Regions from separate parts of the Pseudarthrobacter adonitolis genome, predicted to be linked through region 3. Evidence: riboswitches for the same ligand, from Rfam matches in the RefSeq annotation. Region 3 holds a riboswitch; each other region holds the start of a gene.
The links. Region 3 has a riboswitch for cyclic di-AMP ahead of ACZYZ4_RS15110 (C40 family peptidase). Riboswitches for the same ligand answer to the same signal wherever they lie in the genome.
Positions count from the first base shown of each region.

Region 1 (2,179 bases), on a different contig from region 3:
CAGTTCCACGTCGACCTCGACGGTGTCGCCAGCGGCAACTCCGGTGAATTCCCGGTTAGCGGTGCTCACCCCGATCAGGTTCTGTCCGCCCATGACCGCGATGCTGCTCCGGTAGCTCTTTCCGTTGATGGTCACCACAACCGGCGGACGCTTGCCTGCGCCGAGAGCCGAGATGACCTCCTCCGGAACCTCAATGCCCGCCTTGTTGCCGCTGCCCAGGATGGTGGTGGTGAATTTCATGGCCCAAGTATGGCCCGGAGCCGCTGGGCAGGGAACCCCTGACCCCCGCGCCGGGATGCCCCGGCGCGGGGGAGTTTGCCTAGTACCAGTTGTGCGACAGGTGGAAGTTCAACGCGCCGCACGGTGACTGGTACCGCTCCTGGATGTAGTTCAGGCCCCAGTTGATCTGCGTGCGGTAATTGGTGAGGTAGTCCGCGCCGGCGCTCGCCATCTTTTCAGCGGGCAACGACTGGACGATGCCGTACGCGCCGCTGCTGGCATTGGTGGCCGTGGTGGACCAGTCGGATTCCTTGGTCCACAGCGTCTGCAGGCACTGCATCTGGTCGGCGGACCAGCCGTAGGTCGCCAGCTGGCTGGCGGCGTAGGCTTGTGCCCCGGCGGGGTCGTTGACGGGCACAACAGGTGCGGGGGCGGGCTCGGGAGCCGGAGCCGGAGCTGGGGCCGGGGCAGGTGCCGGGGCGGCAGCCTGGGGCGCGACGTTGATTTCGGCTGGCGCAGCTTCCGGGGTGGCCGGGGGCTGGATCTGGGCTGCTTCGAAGCTCAGTTTCGACTGGGCGCCGGTTTCTTCGGCGGCCTGGTCCGCGCTGGCCGCAAGCGATGCAGACTCGGAAGCGTGTCCAGCGGCGCTGACCCCGATCAGCAGGGCGCCCGCCGTGGCAAACACCGCGGCGCGCTGGCCCACGGAGGGAATCCGGGCCACCTTGGACAGTGGGGACATTGCCGCACTGAAGCGGGTTTGCTTACGGTGGCTATCGGACTTTGTGTCGCCCTGCGGGCGCGTTTGTACCTTGAATTCAGACATGATGGATCGCCTCTCACACCTGCGGAGTTAGCTGTCGGGTTCGGATGAGGGCATCCGGCCACACGGCACAACCACGTGTTGGCTTAACCCCAAAGGGCACTTGGTGCCCGGGACGGTGGGTCCCCCGCCTCTGCCTCTGAAATCGGAATCCGGGAAGCGGCAGAGCTTGGCGTCATCCGGATATGCGGCCCGAACGGGATCCGCACCTGTTCGACGCTACAGGAGCCGGAAGCTTAAGTCACATTTTGGTAACAGAAATCACGACGACGGTGTGTCGCCTTGCTGTGATCGGGCGTCGGTTCGTGCCACGGCGCCGGTAGGGAGGAGTAAGGCGAACTCTGTCCGACCTGCCCGCGATGTCACTTCCACGCTCCCGCCGTGGGCCTTCGTGTTGGACTGGACAATGGACAGGCCCGGGCCAGTGGTGCCTTCCGACGCCGCGGCGCCCGAGGCCGGCGCCATGCCCTTGCGGGCCGGGGTCTGCGCGGGCAAGCCGGGAGAAAGCATGGTCCGCGAACTCCGCAGGGATGCCGCCGCCGTCGTCCGTTGCCGTCACCGCCGCGTTGCCATCGGCAGACTTCGTGACAGCGGTGACGACGGTGGTTCCCGGCGGCGTGTGCTTGCGCGCGTTGGAGAGAAGGTTGACCAGCACCTGCCGCAGATGGGTCGCATCACCGGTGACGGCGAGCGGCTCGTCAGGCAGTTCAACTCGTCAGGCAGTTCAAGGCGCCAGTGGTGGTCCGGGGCGATGACTTTCTCGTCCCTGACGGTTTCGATCACGAGTTGTGTGAGGTCCACCTGTGCAGCCGCAGCAGGACCTCCTCCACGCTGAAGGGCTTGGTCACGTATTCGTCCCCGCCGGCCGCCAGGCCCACGATCCTGTCCTGGACGGCGTCCTTGGCGGTCAGGAAAAGCGCAGGTACCTCCGGTGCGAAGTCGCGGATCCTGCCCAGCAGCTCAACGCCGTTGAACCCTGGCAGCATTACGTCCAGCACCGGGACGTCCGGGCGGAACTCCTTGGCGTGCTTGACGGCCTCCCGGCCATCCGAAGCCACGGCAAACGGACCATCCGGCCATGCGCAGCCCCATGCTCATGAGTTCGGAAAGGCTGGGTTTGTCGTCAACCACCAGGGCGCG
Region 1 is NZ_JBVAYW010000016.1:7,629-9,807, forward strand. Features, by position in the region: gene ACZYZ4_RS14670 (DUF1905 domain-containing protein) at 1-240, opposite strand, end outside; gene ACZYZ4_RS14675 (aggregation-promoting factor C-terminal-like domain-containing protein) at 320-1,042, opposite strand; cyclic di-AMP (ydaO/yuaA leader) riboswitch at 1,048-1,200, opposite strand; partial or broken gene ACZYZ4_RS14680 (sensor histidine kinase) at 1,301-1,864, opposite strand; partial or broken gene ACZYZ4_RS14685 (response regulator) at 1,840-2,179, opposite strand, start outside.
Region 1: it holds a riboswitch for cyclic di-AMP, as region 3 does, so the genes downstream of both, ACZYZ4_RS14675 (aggregation-promoting factor C-terminal-like domain-containing protein) here and ACZYZ4_RS15110 (C40 family peptidase) in region 3, are expected to answer to the same signal.

Region 2 (2,179 bases), on a different contig from region 3:
GGCGCGCAGCTGGGTGCCACCCGCCGCCGTCGTGCACGGCCGGATCACGCTACGCGGACGAAGGACGCTCCGGAGAGCCAGCTGATGGAGTGGACTTCGGTCTTGTAACCGTCCACCCCGCCACTGACAACCTGGCCGTTGCCGGCGTAGACGCCCACATGGCCGGCCGTGATGACCAGGTCACCGGCGGCAGGCGTGCCCACCACCGTGCCGTACTGGTAGAACTGGCCCGGCGCCAGGTCTCCCACGCTCTTACCGACCGAGCGCAGCGCTTTCTCCACCATGGCAGTGCAGTCCTGCTGGAGGCCGAGCTGGGAATTGGCGGAAGCCAGGATGGCCGCGCCGAGTGAGCCGGCCGGCGCCTGTGCCGCCGGTGCGGACGTTGAGGCCAGCTGGATGCCGGTGTTGGTTGGGGCGGCCGGGGCCGCGGCGGCCTTCGCCGCCGGGGCCGGTGCTGTGTAGCCGGCACCGGGGATCTGGATCTGGTCGCCGGGGTAGATGATGGTGGTCATCGTCAGGCCGTTGACAGCCAGCACGTCGTTGAGTGCGACGCCGTACTTGGTGGAAATTGCGCCCAGTGTGTCGCCTGAAACGACAGTGTGAACGTTGGCCGCGGCGGGTGCCGGGGCAACTGCGGCCGGGGCAGGTGCGCTGACCTGGCCCTGAACGTTGACAGTCCCGGAATTGTCGGGGCCGTGGACGCCGGCCTGCGCCGGGGCGCCGATGCTGAACAGCAGGCCGGAGGCGGCAACAGCCACCAGGGCCGGCCGGCCGAACGTCAGGGCGTGGGCTTTGGCCGTTGAAGACAGGCCAACGAGGACGGTAGAGCTGGCAGGAACCGCACGGTGGCGTGCGGCAGTTGAAATATTGGACACGGTTGATCGCCTCTCCCATGCCTGCGGGGTGAGCTGTCGGGTTCGGGTCGGAGATACCCGGCCGGCATCGATTCCGCACAGGACGGAGCGATACTGACTTAACCCCAAGGCTTCGAAAAGCCGTGGAAACGTGGTTCCCCCGTCCCTGCCAGTTGGAAAGCGACTGGATCCCGGTCAGCGGCAGGGCTCGGCATACTGGCGGGAATGTCCCGGCTTGAGCCAGGCCACCGCATGACCATAACTTCTATTCGGCGGCAATGTCACATTCCGATAACGGAATGTAGGCCTGGAATCCACCCGTCTTTCAGCACGGATGCGCTACTCCTCGGTAACGATGTTGCAGGTCAGGCCCTGTAATCCGTATATGCCCGGTAAGCTCACCAACTATGTCCCGGTTTGTTCAAAAAATGCGGCTGCCCGCCCTCGCCGGAATGCTGGCCGTTGCCCTGGCCGGGTCGGTTGCGCTGCTTCCCTCACATGCCGCCGACGACGCGCCGCCGGGTGGCTATCCCTCCTGGCAGGACGTGCAGAACGCCAAGCAAAGCGAAGCCGGCAAAGCGGCAGAGGTCGCCAGGATCACCGGGCTGCTGGGCGGGCTCCAGACCGGAGCAGAGGCGCTGGGCAATGCGGCCGTGACGTCCGCCGCCGAGTACGCCCTGGCCGAAGTGGCGCTTCAGGCCGCCACGTCTACCGTGGACGCCCTGACCGCCCAGACTGCACGCGCCACGGCCGAACTGGGACAGTACAAAAAGGAAATCGGTGCCCTGGCAGCCCAGTCGTACAAGACTGGTGGCACCAATATGGGTTTCTTCGTTGCCCTCGACGCTGTGCAGACCAACAGCATCCAAGGCCTGAACATCGTCCAGATCGTCAGCGACAAGACTGCTGCCCTAGTGCACAAATCCGCAGCCGCTGAACGCATTTCCCGCGCCCTGGCTGAGCAGGAGCAGACAGCCAGGGCCGAACGTGAGCGCCTGGCCGGGGAGGCCAGGACCAAGCTCGACGCCGCCCAGTCCGCCCAGCAGGCGATGTCCCGGCAGATCGCGGAGCAGGAGGAGCACGGCCAGGAACTGACCGCGCAGTTGGCCTCCCTCAAGGGCACCACCGCTGCGGTGGAGGGGGAGTTCCGGCAGGGCCAGGCAGCCTTGGCCGCGTACGAAACGGCGCAGGCCGCCAAACGGGCCGCAGCCCAGGAACAGGCACGCCAACTGGCGGAGGCGGCAGCCAAGGCGGCTGCCCTCGCTGCCGCGCAGAAACCTGTGAACCCGGCGCCGGCCCCACCGGCTGTACCGGGAGTGCCCGCC
Region 2 is NZ_JBVAYW010000002.1:322,181-324,359, reverse strand. Features, by position in the region: gene ACZYZ4_RS04090 (C40 family peptidase) at 45-875, opposite strand; cyclic di-AMP (ydaO/yuaA leader) riboswitch at 879-1,047, opposite strand; gene ACZYZ4_RS04085 (coiled-coil domain-containing protein) at 1,262-2,179, shown strand, end outside.
Region 2: it holds a riboswitch for cyclic di-AMP, as region 3 does, so the genes downstream of both, ACZYZ4_RS04090 (C40 family peptidase) here and ACZYZ4_RS15110 (C40 family peptidase) in region 3, are expected to answer to the same signal.

Region 3 (2,179 bases):
GGCGTCACCCTTCGGATTCCGGGTCAGCCCCATTACCGGCGGCTCCGGCGACTTCCACCGTGGCCAGGACTTCGTGGCACAGTGCGGAACCTCTGTCCTGGCTGCTGCCAGCGGCACCGTGACCTCTGTTGGGTGGCACCAGTACGGCGGCGGCAACCGCGTGGTGGTGGATCACGGCAATGGCCTTGAAACCACGTACAACCACCTCTCCTCCGCTAGCGTCAGGGTGGGCCAGACGGTCGCCCGCGGCGATGTGGTTGCCCTGAGCGGCACCACGGGCGCGTCCACGGGCTGCCACCTCCACTTCGAGGTCCAGGTCAACGGCGAAGTCGTTGACCCCAGTGGCTGGCTCTGACCCAAGTGATGGCAAACTCTCGAATCGCAGCGACGTGCCGTGACCTGAATGTGACATTGGCTCGGAACTCCTGTAACGTCTAAAGCGCGTCAACTTTTCCGAAGTTGACGTTCTTGAGTGGATTGCCTAGCTCTGCCACCGCTCAAGGTCCGTTCGCATGACATCGTCTGGCAGGGGCGGGGGAACCAATTTTGGTCTTCGATTCTGAAGGCCTTGGGGTTAAGTCGCAAAGCTTCCACTGTGAAGCAGCGCGGCCGGGTGACTCCCATCCGAATCCGACAGCTTACCTCGCAGGCATTGGGAGAGGCTACCTTCGTGTCTTCACGCCATAGTTCTGCGCGTCACCGCGCACAACCGGTCCGCACCAACCCCTTGGGCCCCGTGTCCAAGGCCGTTAGTGTCAATGCCGGGACCGTAGGTCGCCAGGCTGCTGTTATCGCAGCCGCATCAGGTCTGATCCTGAGCATGGGGCTTCCGGCAAACGCCGCGGACACCACCGCCGGCGTATCCGCCTCCACCGAGTCCGGGTCCGCGCAGACGGCACTTGCCGTAACCGCGGCGCCTACAGCTACCGTTTCCTTCGAGCGCCCCGTGATCAAGACCGCGCCGGCACCGAAGGTTGAGACGGTCCGTGCGCAGTCCACGGCCTCCCAAACCGGGGCTCAGAGTGCTGCCGCAACCGAGGCCGCGGCCTCCAAGCTCGCTGACACTGTCTCCTCCGCCGCCGCATCGGGTCTGGCAGCAATTGCCTACACCGGCATCGGCAACCCCTACCTCTGGGGCGGCACCACCCCCAGCGGCTGGGACTGCTCAGGTTTCACGCAGTGGGTCTACGCCCAGGCCGGCATCAGTATTCCCCGCACCAATGCCTGGACAGCCATGCGGCCCACCGCCACACCGGCTCCCGGTGACCTGGTCATGCAGAATGGCGGCGCCCACGTCGGCATCTACGTTGGCAACGGCATGATGATCAGCGCACTGAATCCGTCACAGGGCACGCTGCTCCACTCCGTGGCATCCACGGGCTCTTCCGCGTTCTTCACGATGGTCCCGTAGGTCCTGCAGTCCAGTAGTTCCTGCAGCCCAGCGCTGCCGGAACCGTTTCTTCGAGAGAAACTCTTCGCTAAATCCCCGTTCGGGGCGTGCCGGCGTACCCCCAAGATGCCGGCGCGTCCAAAGCCCTTGTGCTGCCCACGCGGTCCTAAGGAAAACGAAAGAGAGAAATTAATGACTACACGTGCAACTGTTGCACGGCACCGCGCCGAGGTCGCCAAGACCAACTCGCTGGCTGTCATTGCTAAGGCTGTCGGCGACAACGCCGGCGGCATGGGCCGTCAGGCTGCGGTTATCGCTGCTGCTTCCGGCCTTGTCCTGACCAGTGGTATTGCTGCGAACGCGGCAGACACCGGAGTCCAGCGTGAAGCTGCTTCCGCTTCGAACCTTGAGGTTGAGGCTTTCGCCCCGGCCATCATTTCGGCCGCTTCCACCATTGCCATCTCCTACGAGAAGCCTGCCGTGACCACCACGCCGGCTCCGGTTGAGGCTCCCGAGCCTGTTGTTGAGGCTCCAGCTCCGGCTCCCAAGGCCGCGGCCACCGTCAAGGTAGCGTCGGCAACGCCGGCCGCTCCTTCGGCTCCGGTCGCTGCCAGCGGCAAGGGTGCGGCCATCCTGTCCGCTGCGTACGCCCAGTTGGGTGTCAACCAGGACTGCACCATGCTGGTGACCAACGCCCTGGCCGCCGTGGGCATCAACTTCCACGGCTGGCCCGCCGGCTACCTGTCCCTGGGCAGCACCGTCAGTGCCGCCGAGGCACAGCCCGGCGAC
Region 3 is NZ_JBVAYW010000017.1:28,422-30,600, forward strand. Features, by position in the region: gene ACZYZ4_RS15105 (M23 family metallopeptidase) at 1-355, shown strand, start outside; cyclic di-AMP (ydaO/yuaA leader) riboswitch at 504-666, shown strand; gene ACZYZ4_RS15110 (C40 family peptidase) at 737-1,411, shown strand; gene ACZYZ4_RS15115 (NlpC/P60 family protein) at 1,583-2,179, shown strand, end outside.

Region 4 (2,179 bases), on a different contig from region 3:
ACTGCCCGGCCCCGTTCATGTAGTTAGACGTCATGGGTCCCTTGGGCTCCGCAATGTCAATCTCGTTATTCGTAGGCCAGGACTGTCCGGTAGTCCACCATGCAGGCCAGTTGTAGATGTTCGTGCCGTTCCCCGAGAACTTGATTCGTGCTTCGACGTAGCCGGTAGTGAACTGGTAGCCCGTTGTTGCACCACCTCTGGGATTTGTAGAAATCAACGCGCCAGAGGTCGATGAGCTGAGCGTGAGGGCAAGGGTGCCATTGGAGACGGCAACATTATTGGGGTCCGTCTTAACGTTGTTCATCGTGCCGCAGGTGGGAGAGAACCAGCAGTTGGACCATTTGCCCGTGTCAAGGGCCGTGCCGTTGAATTCGTCGGCGAAAGCCATGGTCCACGCCCCGGGCACACCAACCGGCATAGCGCCGGTTGTTGCAAGCGGTGCCACGGCGGGCGCGGGCGCGGGTGCCGGCGCAGGTGTCGTCGATGCCGGGGCGGGAGCAGGTGCAGGCGCCGGCACCGGCGCCGGCGCGGTGGTGGGGTCCGTGGCCGGCAGTGGGGCCGGAACAGGGTTGGTGTTGCGCTTGACCTGTCCCGGGGCCTGGGCACGATTGGACGTGTCCGCGACGCGGCTCAACTCGGCGCTTTGGGGCCCTTGGTCGGAGACCTGGCCGAGGGAAACGACTCCCAGGAGGGCGACGAGTGCGGCCGCCGTCAGCGACATGTTGCGCTGGGTCTTGGCACGGCCCGCGGACTTCTTCAGCACAGACCGTCGCTGGGTGGGCGCCGCGGCTTCTTTGGAATAGGGGCGCGCGTCAGGGCGCGGCTGATCATGGGGTGCAGGCATGGGTGATTACCTCTCAACGCCTGCGGAGTTAGCTGTCGGATTCGGATGAGGCCATCCGGCCGCGCAATGCGGCTTCACCCCAAGGGCCGGCTTTAAAGCCGTGGCCCGGACACTCTGGGTCCCCCGCCTCTGCCTAATGATGTCGTGGACTCCGGGCAGCGGCAGAGCTTGGCGTCTGCCCGGATTTGGGCCTGGAAGGTCGGCCCACTTGATCGACCGTACATGACCGGACCTGATTAATCACAATCAGGTAACGAAAGTCACGCCGTCGGAGCGGCCCCTTGCGCCCGGCCTCGGTTGCCCTTCGTTTAACCCTGATCGATAGGGTGCGCCGGGACGCCGACCCACGTTTCGCCGTCGGGCACGTTGCTCAAAACGGCCGCCCCCATACCCACCGTGGCGTAGGCCCCCACGGAGGTCCGTTCCCGGACGCTGCAGTTCAATCGCAGGTAGGCCGCCCGGCCGATCCGGACTCCGCCGCCCAGCGACACACCGGCGGCGAACGTCGCGAAGTCCGCCACGTCGTCGTCGTGCGTGAAAGTCACGGACGGCATGGCCGCAACATGCGCCGCAAGCGTGACCGAAGCCGTCAGCGTCACATTCCGCAGCAGGATGCTGGCCCGGCCGATCCGGCAGCCCTCGGGGCACTCCACGGTGGGGTCGATCGCCGTGGCGTACCGGCATCGCGCACGCCCTGGGCCGCTAGCCGTTCCACCACGGCTTCCCGGGATTTTCCCGAGTCCAGGCATACCAGCACCAGTGCGTGCGTGAACTTGGAGGCGTCGTCAATGGTCCCCAGCACCGGCGCTCCGTCCACGGTGACGCCGGTCATTTCCTTGTCGTCGTCGAGCAGCCCGACGACGTCGTACTGCCCGCTGGCGCGGACCATGGTCAGGACCTCCCGGGCCAGCCCGCTTGCTGCGACCAGCACCAGTTCGCTCACCGGCGTACCCCGGCGGCCGCCCGTACGCTGTTCATGACCCGGTTCAGGCCCACGTTGTCCAGGCCGTGGAAAATCGGGAGAACTAGGGTCCGGTCCGTCAGCCGTTCGGTGTTCTGGAGCCCTGCGTTGCCAGTATCGCGCCACCGGTAGGCAGGCTGCCGGTGTGCCGCCATGGTGCCGCGGCGCGCCGAAATTCCGGCATCGGCCAGGCGGGCCAGGAGCCCTTCGCGGTCGGTCGCGAAGTCCGGGAGCACCTCGAGCCAGAAGGACTGGAAGTTGGTGGTTCCGTACGGTGGGTCGGCCACGAACCGGAGCCCGGCCAGGCCGGAAAGGCCTGCCTCATAGCTTGCGGCCATCTCCCGGCGGCGAGCCACGATCTCGCCCAGCCGGCC
Region 4 is NZ_JBVAYW010000004.1:105,453-107,631, forward strand. Features, by position in the region: gene ACZYZ4_RS06545 (glycoside hydrolase family 16 protein) at 1-844, opposite strand, end outside; cyclic di-AMP (ydaO/yuaA leader) riboswitch at 848-1,012, opposite strand; partial or broken gene ACZYZ4_RS06550 (PglD-related sugar-binding protein) at 1,153-1,787, opposite strand; gene ACZYZ4_RS06555 (DegT/DnrJ/EryC1/StrS family aminotransferase) at 1,784-2,179, opposite strand, start outside.
Region 4: it holds a riboswitch for cyclic di-AMP, as region 3 does, so the genes downstream of both, ACZYZ4_RS06545 (glycoside hydrolase family 16 protein) here and ACZYZ4_RS15110 (C40 family peptidase) in region 3, are expected to answer to the same signal.